Regions from separate parts of the Pseudonocardia sp. TMWB2A genome, predicted to be linked through region 4. Evidence: riboswitches for the same ligand, from Rfam matches in the RefSeq annotation. Region 4 holds a riboswitch; each other region holds the start of a gene.

Region 1 (3,178 bases), 2.8 Mb from region 4:
CCGGTGTCGGTCGACGAGGCGTTCGTGGAGCCGCCCGACCTCGTGGGGGCCTCCCCGGACCGGGTGCGGGAGTGGGGCACCCGGCTGCGCGGCGCGGTGCGCGAGCGCACCGGGCTGCCCGCCTCGGTGGGTGCCGGATCGGGCAAGCAGGTCGCGAAGATCGCCTCCGAGCTGGCCAAGCCGGACGGGCTGCGGGTGATCGCCCACGCCGAGCAGGCCGCCGTGCTCGACCCGCTGCCGGTGCGGTCGCTGTGGGGCATCGGGCCGGTCTCCGGCGAGGCGCTGCGGAAGATCGGGATCGAGACGATCGGACAGCTCGCCGCGATGGACGCCCGCGAGGTCGCCGGGGTGCTGGGCGGCGCCGTCGGGTCCGAGCTGCACCGCCTGGCGCGCGGCATCGACGACCGTCCGGTCGCCCCGCGCGGCGCGGCCAAGCAGATCAGCGCGGAGACGACCTTCGACGCCGACCTGACCGCGATGAGCGCGGTGCACACCGCGGTGGAGTCGATCTGCGTCGCCGTGCACCGGCGCCTGGTCGCCGACGGCCGGACCGCCCGCACCGTCACGGTGAAGGCGCGGACGGGGGACTTCACCACCCACACCCGGTCCGAGACGACCCCCTTCGGGACCCGGGACCTGGCGACCCTGGTCGCGGTGGCCCGGCGGCTGGCCGAGGGCGCCGTCGGCGAGGGCGGGGTGCGGCTGCTGGGGGTGTCGGTGTCCGGCTTCGGCGACGAGCCGCCACTGGCGCTGTTCGACGCGGTGCCCTCGGAGAGCGGGTGGACGACGGCCCCGGCCCCCGACTCCGCGCCCGCGGCCGCCGGCCCGGCCGCGGCGGCGGGGGTGACCGTGCTCGACGCTCCCCCGGAGAGCGACGCAGCCACCGGGACCGGCGCGACCGTGGAGCCCGGCGACGTGCCCGGCCCGCTCCGCCCGGACCGGCCCGACCGCGAACCCGACCCGGACCGGCCCTGGCGCGCCGGCGACGACGTCGCCCACCCCGAGCACGGCCACGGCTGGGTCCAGGGCGCCGGGCACGGGCGGGTCACCGTGCGGTTCGAGACCGCGCTCACCGGCCCCGGACGCACCCGCACGCTCGACGCCGCCGACCCGGACCTCACCCGGGCCGACCCGCTGGGCAGCTGGCGGGCCTGAGCCCGGGCCCCGTGCGGGCTCAGCCGATCAGCGGGCTGCGGTGCGGCGGTGCGACGCGGCTGCCCTCGGCGACCCGGGCGCGCAGCGCGGGGGCGGTGCGGGCCAGCCCGTCGAGGACGGCGCCGAGCGCGGCGTCGCCCGCGGGGTCGCCCCCGACCAGCAGCACCGCGGCTCCGGCGGGCCCGGCGGCGGCCCAGGCCCCGATCCGGGCGACGGCGTCGCGCGGTGTGACCGGCTCGACCCGCCACGCCTCGGCGTAGAACAGGGCGGTCGACTCGGCCTGCGGGAAGGCGAAGACCGTCTCGGCCTCGGCCAGCAGGTCGTGCGCACCCGGGCGGGGCGCGTCGTCGCCGGACGGGTCGGTACCGAGCACCACCAGGTCGTGGCTCATCGCATGTCCTCCTCGAGGGTCCGCGCCCTCACCAGTGGGAATCCGCGACGACGGGCAGTTTCCTGGCTCCCGGATCGGCACGCCCTCCCCGGCCTTCCCACCCTCGCGGGCGGTGGCGCCGGTGTGGGGAGGGCACTCCCCGGTGACAGTGGCGGGACCGCGCCGGACTCGCACCGGCTTCCTGTTCCGTCGTCGGCCGGGAGCCCATCACGCGACCGGGTTAGCGGTCAACAGTCCCCCGCCCGGCCACTCCCCGCAGATGGTCGAGCAGGTCGTGCTCGGTCAGCGTCCCGAGCAGCGGCCCGTCCGGCCCCTCCCGCACGGGCAGCGCGGCGCCCCGGTGTGCCGCGAGCACCCCGAGGACGTCGTGCACGGAGCCGCCCGGGTCCAGGGCGGGCAGCTCCGGGTCGGGCGTCGTGCCGTCGGCGGGGCGCATGACCTGGGCGACGACGACCCGGCGCAGCGCCTCGTCGGTCGGGGTGTCGGCGGCGAGGTCGATCCCGCGTCGCAGCAGCTTGAGCGTGTAGATGTTGTCCCGCGACACCAGGTTGGACAGGCCGGTGGCCAGGACGACGGCGGCCATCAGCGGCAGGATCAGGGCGTAGTCGCCGGTGAGCTCGAACACGATGAGCACCGCGGTGATCGGGGCGTGGGCGGCCCCCGCGAACACCGCCGCCATGCCGACCAGGCCGAACGCGCCGGGGTGCAGGTCGAGCGCCGGGAACAGGGCCGCGGCGACGTAGCCGAAGGCGGTCCCGGCGGTGCCGCCGACGAACAGCGACGGCGCGAAGACGCCGCCGGACCCGCCTATGCCGATGGTGAGGCTGGAGGCGAGGATCTTCCCGACGACGAGCAGGAGCAGGAACCCGACGACGTACCGGCCGCCGATCGCGGCCTCCAGCACCGGGTAGCCCACGCCGTACATCTGGGGCAGCGCCAGCAGCAGCGCGCCGAGCAGCAGCCCGCCGACGGCCGGGCGCAGCCACTCCGGGCCGCGCCAGACGGCGTCGCAGGCGTCCTCGACGGCGTAGAGGATGCGGGCGAAGGCCCAGCCCAGCAGCCCCGCGAGCAGCCCCAGCAGCGCGTAGAGCGGCAGCTGGGCGGGGCTGCCCAGGTCGAAGTGCGGCAGGGTCAGGATCGCGCGGTCCCCGGCGATCACCTCGGCGACGACGTTCGCGACCACCGAGCTGATCACCAGCACGCCGAAGGCCTCGGCGCTGAACGACCGCAGGATCAGCTCCAGGCCGAACACCACCCCGGAGATCGGGGCGTCGAACGTCGCGGAGATGCCGCCCGCGGCGCCGCAGGCGACCATCAGGACCAGCCGGGTGGCGGGCACCCGCAGCCACTGCCCGATGGCCGAGCCGACCGCGGAGCCGATCTGCACGATCGGGCCCTCCCGGCCGACGGAGCCGCCGGTGCCGATGCAGATCCCCGACGCGAGCGCCTTCACCGCGGCTACGGTGGCCGGGATCCGCCCGCCCCGGCGCGCGACGGCGAGCATCACCTCCGGCACCCCGTGCCCGCGGGCCTCCGGCGCGAACCGCTGGACCAGCGGGCCGTACACCAGGCCGCCGAGCACCGGGGCGACGAGCAGGAACCAGACCCCCAGCCCGGGCAGGTGCGGCGAGG
Region 2 (3,178 bases), on a different contig from region 4:
ATGGCGGGCCCGGCGGCATGGGCGGCGGTTTTGGCGGCGGTTTTTCCGACCTTGGCGATATTTTCGAAACCATCTTCGGCGCGTCCGGCTTTGGTGGCGGTGGCAGCCAGCGCGGCCCTGCACGCGGCGCGGACCTGCGCTATGATATGGAAATCACGCTGGAAGAAGCGTTTCACGGGCGCGAAAGCGAAGTCACGATTGATGTCGCGGCGCATTGCGAAACCTGCGACGGCAGCGGCGCGAAACCCGGCACCAGCGCCTCACGCTGTGGCCATTGCCAAGGCAGCGGCAAGGTCCGCGCGCAACAAGGCTTTTTCGTGGTCGAACGCACCTGTCCGGTGTGCGGCGGCATGGGCGAAACCATTGCCGACCCCTGCCGCGACTGTCATGGCGAAGGCCGTGTCGGCAAGCGCAAGACGTTGAGCGTCACTATTCCGGCGGGCGTCGATGAAGGCAACCGCATCCGCTTGTCGGGCGAAGGCGAAGCGGGCGCGCGCGGAGCGCCGGCGGGCGATCTTTATATTTTCCTCCATGTGAAACGCCACGCGATTTTCGAGCGCGAAGGCACGACCCTGTTCGCGCGCGCGCCGATCAGTTTCACAACCGCCAGCCTTGGCGGCACGATTGCCGTGCCGGGCCTCGATGGTGTCACCCATGACATTAAAATCCCGGCGGGCATCCAGTCCGGCAAGCAAATCCGCCAGCGCGGGGCGGGGATGCCGGTGCTCAACGGACGCGGGCATGGCGACATGGTCGTCCAGATCGACGTCGAAACCCCGACCAAATTAAACGCCAAACAGCGCGAGTTGCTGGAACAATTCCGCGAAACCGAAACCGGCGAAGAATGTCCGCAGTCGAGCGGCTTTTTCAGCAAGATCAAGGATATGCTGGCGGGGTAAGCAGGGGTAGCCGAGGACGGTTAGCGGTTTGCGGTTAGCGTTATCCGTTATTCGTTCGCGCGGTGGCCGTTAGCAGTATATCTATCAGTGAGTCGTTGGCGCAAACAAGCCCGCCCCTTTGCAGTATATGACCCCGCCTTTCCCCACGCCGTGCCCCCGCGCAGGCGGGGTCCAGTGCCGTCTGCCATAATCTTCGATTGTGTATCCCTATAATAGCGACGCGCCCTACCACTCTGGACCCCCGCCTGCGCGGGGGCACGGGAGAGGAAAAATCGCTACTGGTCCTTGCTTCCAGTTACTCGCTCTCTCCCCCAAAAAACCATCATATAAAGTTTTCTTTATATCCACTCTTGACCCCGCGGGTCTTTTGGACAATCTTAAAGGCGTCATAGGTTCTCCGGTCGGGCGTACGCCTGCGCCGGAGCTAAGACGGGAAGCCGGTGCAAGACCGGCGCTGCCCCCGCAACTGTAAACAGCGAGCGGCAATCCAAGCAAAGTCACTGGACGGCTCACGCCATCCGGGAAGACGGATTGTCCGCAATGACCTGTGAGCCAGGAGACCTGCCTTTGGCATCATAACGTCCACCGGCGGGGTGCCCGGTCTGGTCGCGCGCATAAGGCGTTGCCGGTCATGGCCGCGCGTCTTGTGCCTGTGTCTGGTCCGGTCATGTCCGCCCCTCTTCGGGGTTGAAGAATATGACTGTCACTATTGCTACATTGGGTTTCCCGCGTATCGGCCCACGCCGCGAGTTGAAATATGCGCTCGAAAATTATTGGGCGGGTAAAACGCCACAAGCCGACTTGCTCGAAGCGGCCGCCGGTTTGCGCACCGCCGCTTGGGCGCGGCAAAATGCGTTGGGCGTGGATTGGCTCCCGTCGGGCGATTTTTCGCTTTATGACCATGTGCTCGATACCAGCCTGATGCTCGGCGCGGTGCCGCAACGCTATGGCGCGGAAGAAGGCGCGGCGGGGCTTGGCACCTATTTCGCAATGGCGCGCGGCACGACCGGCGATGCGGGCGGGTGCGCGCACCACAGCAGCCTTACCGCCTGCGAGATGACCAAATGGTATGACACCAACTATCATTATATGGTGCCCGAACTGGTCGCGGGGCAAAAGCTTACGCTCAACAATATGAAGGTCGTCGAAGATTATCGCGAGGCCAAGGCGCAAGGGTTTGAAACCCGTCCGGTGCTGCTTGGTCCGGTGACATGGCTGAGCCTCGCCAAAGGGCGCGGCGTCGATCCGTTCGACTTTCTCGACGAGGTACTGGGGCTTTACGGCGTTATCCTGTCGCACCTTGAGCAAGCGGGCGCGCAATGGGTGCAGATAGACGAGCCTGTGCTGGTCACCGACTTGACCGAGCAGCAACGCCGCGCGCTCACCCGCGCTTATGCCAAATTGCCGCGCAAAGGGTTGAAGCTGATGCTCACCACCTATTTTTGCGGGCTGGACAGTAATTTGGGCTTTGCCGCTGCACTGCCGGTGGCGGGGTTGCATGTCGATCTGGTGCGCGCGCCGGAGCAGCTTGATGCGCTGCTTAAAGCCGCGCCTAAAAATCTGTGCCTGTCGCTCGGCGTGATTGACGGGCGTAACATCTGGCGCAGCGATCTGGAAAGCCTGCTCGACCGCTTGGAGCCGGTAGCCGCAGAGCGTGACATCATCCTCGCGCCTTCCTGTTCGCTGCTCCATGTGCCGGTCGATTTGGCGCTTGAAAACAAGCTTGATCCGCAAGTCCGGCAATGGATCGCTTTTGCGGTGCAGAAGATCGAGGAGTTGGCCATCCTCAAACGCGCGCTCAATGAAGGCCGCGATAGTGTGGCGGACGCTTTGGCCGCCTCCAGCGCAGCAGCGGCACAGCGCAAAGTCTCGCCGCTCATCCATAACCCGGACGTCACCGCGCGGGTCGCCGCGATCACGCCGGATATGCGCGAACGGCGTTCGCCTTATGGCGTCCGGGTGGCGGTGCAGGCCGATGCGCTGAAGCTTCCCGCTTTCCCGACCACGACCATCGGCTCCTTCCCGCAAACGGGTGAAGTGCGCCGCGCGCGCGCCGAACATGGGCGCGGCAATATCGACGCGGCGGCCTATGAAGCTTTCCTGCGCGAAGAAACCGGTCGCGCGATCCGCTGGCAGGAGGAAGCGGGCCTAGACATGCTGGTGCATGGCGAGTTTGAGCGCAACGACATGGTGCAATATTTTGGCGAGCAACTGTCGGGCTTTGCCTTCACCAGCAATGCGTGGGTGCAAAGCTATGGCTCGCGCTGCGTGCGCCCGCC
Region 3 (3,178 bases), on a different contig from region 4:
AGCAATATGATGCAGCCGATGATGGCCAGCATCCGCATCAATAGCGCGCCCGTACACCTACGCTCGCGGTCCGGCCCATGCTGTTATAGCCAAAGGCCGTCTGGTATCGCACATCGGTAAGGTTTTCGACCCGCCCGAACAGGCTCAGATATTGGCCCACCGGCACGTTGGCGCGCAGGCCGAACAATTGGTATCCGTCCAGACGAACACCATTATAAGCGTCGTCAAAACTGTCCGACACAATCCTCATATCGGCCGCAATCATCCAGCCTGACGGATGCTCGTAGCTGATCGCGCTGTTGAGGCTATGTTCTGGCCGCCGTGCAAGACGGTTACCGTTCGTGACGCTGTTCGCCGAAATATCCTTGGCGTTGAGCAGGCTGTAATTGGCCGTCACGACCAGATTGGGAATGGGCTGCGCGGTGGCTTCCAGTTCGATCCCGTTCGCACGGGTTTTGGTGAGGTTGAAATAGGTGCCCCACTGACGATTGCCGTCAAGACAGACTTGCGGTTTATCCGCGACCATTGTGCAATCGCCAAAAGCGATCTGGTTTTTGGACGTGCGCGTAAAGGCTGTCGCACCCAAAATCAGCGTGCCGTCAAGCAGACGCGCTTCGATGCCGCCATCGAAAGCGCGCGCGGTTTCGGGGGCGAGTTCCGGATTGCCATAGCCGCCGGCGCTGTCGTCAAGCTGGAACAGGGTAGGGGCTTTATAGCCTTCGCTGAAGCTGGTTTTGATACGCAGCGCGGGGCTTATTTTATAAGAGCCGCTCGCGGAAAAGTTAGTGTGGCCACCAAAGTCGCTATGATGGTCGTAACGCACACCCGTGACCAAATTGACGCGGTCATCAGGCTGGAACAGCCATTGCGCATAGGCGCTGTCGTCATGGTTGCTAGCGGTCAGGCTGCTCCACGCATCTGCGGTTTTGAGCCGGTTGGTTTCGCGCTCCAGTCCGAACAATAAGCGGTGCCCGCTCGCAACCGTCCAATCGCCTTTATAAGCGATGGTCTCGGTCTGTCCGCGCGCCTTGAAGCTTGCATCGCGCGTCTGTTCATTATCGAAATTGTCGCGGTTATAATCGGCAATGCTATATCCTATGCGGCTGACAAATTCGTCGTTGAGCAGCGAAATTTTAAGGCCGCCATAGCCATTGGCTTGCTGCGACGTCGAATAGGCCGGGAGATCGGCAATGCCGTTAACGGTGAAATCATAACCGTCGAGATCAACACGGTTATGCGCGTAAAAACCGCGCAATTCGACCGTTACTGGCGCGGCAAAGCTGATGTCCATGCGGCCATGCGCAAGATATTGGCGCATCCCGTCGGCTTCGGTGCCATTTGCCGCCGCGCTGATACCGTCCGTGTCATAATAGCCACCGCCAAAAGCGAAAGCGACGGGGCCGCGTTGGTCGGCAACACCGATGCTCGCACGCTTGCTGTCATGGCTGCCATATTCGGCCAAAGCCTGGACATTGAGGCCATGATCGTCGGGCGCGAGCGTCTGAATCGAAACCACGCCGCCAAGCGCCTGATTGCCCCAGGTCGTGCTGTTCGCACCGCGCAGCACTTCGAGCTGCTGGATATTGGTCGACAACAACGTCCCAAAGTCAAAGCCGCCGCCGGGCGAGGAAGGATCATTGACCGCGATGCCGTCGATGAGGACGCGGGTTTGTTCGGCTTCTGCGCCGCGGATACGCACGCCCGCAAAACCGCCAACCGGCCCGTTGCGCGAGATGGAAACACCCGGAAGGCGCGCGATCTGGTCGATGACGGTCGCGGTGCCTTGGCGCTCGATCTGGTCTTCGGTGAGGACGCCAATCGCGACATTGGCGTCGCTTTGCGGCTGTTCGATGCCCAGCGCAGTAACGATAATGGCCTCATCATCGCTATCATCGCGCACATCTTGCGCAAAGGACGGCGTAGACGACAGCGCAGCCGCGCTGGCAAGAAGAAGGTAGCGTTTCACAAAATCCCTTTCATAACAACATTATATATGCCGTTATTCAGGAACAATCCCGATCCGAAGGCACACCCCGTCCTCCAGATCCAAACGGCGATACGGGGCAGGTTTCCTGACTCGCCGGGTCAATGCGCTGTCGCTACCTTCCCAAAGCTAATGCCTTAGTGGTTTTGCTGCGGCAGTGCTCGCCGGTCACAGTTGCGGGGGCAGCGCAGGATTTCAACCTGATTCCCTCAATGTCCTTTTTCAAGGAACCGCCATATCTGCGGCGAGCCTCTAGACCGCAGAAAAACGGATTGCAAGGGCGAGAAGGGGGAAAATTGCCGCTGTGTCATTCGGGTGTCATGCGTGCCTGATAATCATTATATTTAACATAATATATATTATCGCACTTATGCGAATGGGCAAGAAGGGCTATATGACGGATATGTCTGTGGATTGTTGTCCACCCTTTCCGGTAGCAAATCGTGAATATCAAATGATCTTTGTATGCGCACAGCGATGATTTCCCAAAGACACTTATATTTGCATAGATTTATACGCACCAGCGCACCAAGCTGAATGTCATCGCTTTGAATTACAGCCGCGTCGCTCTAAGAGCCATCCATGACCGATTTACCTGCCGAACCGTTGAACCGGCTTCTTGCCATCATGCAGCGCCTGCGCGATCCGGACACGGGTTGCCCTTGGGATGTGCAGCAAAATTTTGCAACGATAGCGCCTTATACAATCGAGGAGGCTTATGAAGTGGCTGATGCTATCGAACGCGACGATATGGCCGACCTTAAGGATGAGCTTGGCGATTTGCTGTTGCAGGTGGTGTTCCACGCGCAAATGGCGCGCGAGGCCGGACTATTCGATTTTGACGCGGTGGCGCGCGGAATAAGTGATAAAATGGTTCGCCGTCACCCACATGTTTTTGGTGAAGGTAGCAATAGCATAGACTGGGAAGCTATCAAGGCCGCTGAACGTCGCGACAAGAGTGAAGATCCGAGCGCGCTTGCCGGTGTGGCCAAGAGCCTGCCCGCTCTGATGGTCGCCGAAAAGCTGCAGAAACGCGCAGCGCGGGTCGGGTTTGACTGGCCCGATGCCCAAGGTCCGCGCGACAAGATTATCGAGGAAATGGCCGAGCTTGATGCCGCGCCTGATGCACAAAGCCGTCAGGAAGAATATGGCGATTTATTATTCGCGATGGTGAATTTAGGTCGCAAATTGAAG
Region 4 (3,178 bases):
CCGACCGGGCGGTGACGCAGGTTGGACCGGCGGGCCTCGGGGATCGTGTAGAAGTTGATGTCCACGACGTTGTCGAGCATCCGCACCGCGGTGGTCACCGTGCGGCGCAGCTTGTCGGCGTCGAGCCCGTCCGCGGTGACGTGCGCGGCGAGGTTCACCGAGCCCAGGTTGCAGACCGCGACCTCGCCCTCGTCGCCGGCACGGGTGTTGAGGGTGATCTCGGTGCACAGGTTCGACGAGTGCACCACGCCCGCGTGCTGCTGCGGGCTGCGCAGGTTGCACGGGTCCTTGAACGTGATCCACGGGTGCCCGGTCTCGAACAGCATGGTCAGCATCCGCCGCCACAGCTCGACCGCGCGCACCGTGCGGTGCACCCGGACCTCACCGCGGGCCGCGGCCGCCTCGTAGGCGCGGTAGCGCTCGGCGAACGCGGTGCCGTAGAGGTCGTGCAGGTCGGGGGCCTCGTCCGGGGAGAACAGGGTCCACTCGCCGTCGGCCTGCACGCGGCGCAGGAACTCGTCGGGCACCCAGTTCGCGGTGTTCATGTCGTGGGTGCGGCGGCGGTCGTCGCCGGTGTTCTTGCGCAGGTCGAGGAACTCCTCGATGTCGACGTGCCACGTCTCCAGGTAGGCGCACGCGGCGCCCTTGCGCTTGCCGCCCTGGTTCACCGCGACCGCGGTGTCCCCGGCGATCTTGAGGAACGGCACCACGCCCTGGGAGACGCCGTTCGTGCCCCGGATGTGCGCGCCGAGCCCCCGGACCGGGGTCCAGTCGTTGCCCAGCCCGCCGGAGTACTTCGCCAGCAGCGCGTTGTTGCGGTAGCCGCCGAAGATCGACTCCAGGTCGTCGTCGACGGTGGTGAGGAAGCACGACGACAGCTGCGGGCGGGTGGTGCCCGAGTTGAACAGCGTCGGGGTCGAGGCCATGAAGTCGAAGCTCGACAGCAGCTCGTAGAACTCGACCGCCCGCGCCTCGCGGTCGACCTCGCGGACCGCCAGCCCCATCGCGACCCGCAGGAAGAACGCCTGCGGCAGCTCGAAGCGCACGCCGCGCTCGTGCAGGAAGTAGCGGTCGTAGAGGGTCTGCAGGCCGAGGAACCCGATCTGCAGGTCGCGCTCGGGGCGGATCGCCGCGGTGACCCGCTCCAGGTCGAAGGTCGCCAGCTCCGGGTCGACCAGGCCGACCGCGATCGCGTGCCGCAGGTAGTCACGGAAGTAGGAGGCGTAGGCCGCGCCCATCTCCGCGTGGTCCGGGGTGGACGGTGTGCCGGCCAGGTGCGACACGGCCTCGGCGCGCAGCCGGTCCAGCAGCAGCCGCGAGGCCACCAGCGAGTACGCGGGCTCGCGCTCGACCAGGGTGCGGGCGGCCAGGACGAGTGCCTGGGCCAGCTCGTCGGCGGTGATGCCGTCGTAGACGGTGCGGTCCAGCTCGGCGAGCACCGGCTCCGGGGTCACGTCCTCGACGCCGGCGCAGGCCTCGTCGAGCACCGCGGCGACCCGGGCGCGGTCCAGCGGGGCCCGGCTGCCGTCCGGGTGGGTGACGTGCACGACCGGGGCGTCCGCGGCGGTGTCCCCGCCGTCGTGCGCGCGGGCCTGGGCCTGCTGCTCGCGGTAGAGCACGTAGGAGCGGGCGACCCGGTGGTGCCCGCCGCGCATCAGGGCGAGCTCGACCTGGTCCTGGATCTGCTCGACGTGCACCGCGTGCGCGGGGTGGCGGGCCAGTGCCGCGACGACCTGGTCGGTCAGCCCGGCGACGAGGTGGTGCAGCCGCGACGACGACGCACCGGCGTCCCCCTCGACGGCGAGGAAGGCCTTGGTCATCGCCACCGAGATCTTGGTGGCGTCGAAACCGGTCTCCGACCCGTCGCGCCGGATGACGCGCAGGGCCGGGGGTGCTGTTGCCGGTGCAGCGGTGGAAGCCGTCACGGGCTCTCTCCTCGCGAGTCGCCGTCGTCCCCGGGGGGCGGAGCGGTGCGAGGAGGCGGTGGGACCGAACGACCGCGATGGCCCACCACACCCTGGCGCCGTCCCACGAGGCCCCGGAGCAGCGCGCACCGGTCGGCACGCGCGCCGGTGGCAGGTCTTCGGACTCACGGGCGCACTGCTCAGACCTACTGGCCGTCGCTTCCCGGGAGCAGCTCCCAGTGCTGTTGACGGCGGTCGTTCCCGTTCACCGCTGCGGGGCAGTCCCGGATTCCCACCGGGTTCCCTCTTGCCTCACCGGCCCGTGCGGACCGGTGAACCACCAGCGCCCCGGACACTACATCTGGGGTCCGGACACGATCGACCCCCCTATCGGTTCCGGTTTCGACGACCGTTGAGTCACGCACGGTGAACGTCGCCGGTCACGGGCCCGGCGGTCCCTTCCGTTCGGCGGGTCCGCGCGGATACCGTCGGCCGCACTGTTGCCACCGCTGTGCAGGAGAGTGCGATGACCACCGGAACGGACCTCGACGCCGAGCACTGGCTGCGCCGGTGGGACGCCCAGCAGGAGCGCTACATCCCCGACCGCGAGGAACTGTTCGCGCTGGCGCTCGACGTCGTCGACCGGCTCGCCGGCACCCCCGCACGGCTCCTCGACCTCGCCTGCGGGCCCGGGTCGTTCGCGGCCCGCGCGGCGGCGCGCTGGACCGGTGCCGAGGTGGTCGGCGTCGACGTCGACCCGGTCATGCTGGAGCTGGCCCGGCGGACCACCGGCGAGCGCGTCCACTGGGTCGACGCCGACCTCTCGCGTCCCGGGTGGACCGACGCCGTCGGCGGGCCGTTCGACGCCGCCGTCTCGGCCACCGCCCTGCACTGGCTGCCCGAGCCCGCGCTGCCCGAGCTCGCGCAGCGCCTCGCGTCCGTGCTGCGCCCCGGCGCGGTGTTCGTGAACGTCGACACCGTGCTCGCCGACCCGGAGCAGCCGCGCCTGGCCGAGCTGACCCGGGCCCTGCGGGTCGAGCGCACCGACCGGGGACTGGCCACCGGCGAGGACTTCCGGACCTGGTGGGACGCGCTCGCCGACGAGCCGGCCCTGGCCGACGGGTTCGCCGAGCGGGAGCGCCGCTTCGCCGGCCGGGTCACCGGCGGGTCGTCGCTGCCGGCCTGGGAGCAGGCGCTGTCCGGCGCCGGGTTCGCCGAGGTCGGGACGCTCACCCAGACCTTCGACCGGCGCACCCTGGTCGCGATCCGCTGAT

Evidence for each region. Region 4 has a riboswitch for cobalamin ahead of DMP17_RS23715 (ribonucleoside-diphosphate reductase subunit alpha). Riboswitches for the same ligand answer to the same signal wherever they lie in the genome.
Region 1: it holds a riboswitch for cobalamin, as region 4 does, so the genes downstream of both, DMP17_RS36485 (hypothetical protein) here and DMP17_RS23715 (ribonucleoside-diphosphate reductase subunit alpha) in region 4, are expected to answer to the same signal.
Region 2: it holds a riboswitch for cobalamin, as region 4 does, so the genes downstream of both, metE (5-methyltetrahydropteroyltriglutamate--homocysteine S-methyltransferase) here and DMP17_RS23715 (ribonucleoside-diphosphate reductase subunit alpha) in region 4, are expected to answer to the same signal.
Region 3: it holds a riboswitch for cobalamin, as region 4 does, so the genes downstream of both, DMP17_RS03615 (TonB-dependent receptor plug domain-containing protein) here and DMP17_RS23715 (ribonucleoside-diphosphate reductase subunit alpha) in region 4, are expected to answer to the same signal.

Annotation. Positions count from the first base shown of each region.
Region 1 covers NZ_QKQY01000002.1:4,681,806-4,684,983, forward strand. The annotation lists gene DMP17_RS36480 (DNA polymerase IV) at 1-1,155, shown strand, start outside; gene DMP17_RS36485 (hypothetical protein) at 1,175-1,546, opposite strand; cobalamin riboswitch at 1,582-1,769, opposite strand; gene DMP17_RS36490 (chloride channel protein) at 1,767-3,178, opposite strand, start outside.
Region 2 covers NZ_QKQY01000001.1:1,576,288-1,579,465, reverse strand. The annotation lists gene dnaJ (molecular chaperone DnaJ) at 1-899, shown strand, start outside; cobalamin riboswitch at 1,273-1,482, shown strand; gene metE (5-methyltetrahydropteroyltriglutamate--homocysteine S-methyltransferase) at 1,596-3,178, shown strand, end outside.
Region 3 covers NZ_QKQY01000001.1:790,790-793,967, forward strand. The annotation lists gene DMP17_RS03610 (ABC transporter substrate-binding protein) at 1-32, opposite strand, end outside; gene DMP17_RS03615 (TonB-dependent receptor plug domain-containing protein) at 38-1,966, opposite strand; cobalamin riboswitch at 2,046-2,235, opposite strand; gene mazG (nucleoside triphosphate pyrophosphohydrolase) at 2,567-3,178, shown strand, end outside.
Region 4 covers NZ_QKQY01000002.1:1,921,268-1,924,445, reverse strand. The annotation lists gene DMP17_RS23715 (ribonucleoside-diphosphate reductase subunit alpha) at 1-1,925, opposite strand, end outside; cobalamin riboswitch at 2,058-2,261, opposite strand; gene DMP17_RS23710 (class I SAM-dependent methyltransferase) at 2,431-3,177, shown strand; gene DMP17_RS23705 (ABC transporter substrate-binding protein) at 3,178-3,178, opposite strand, start outside.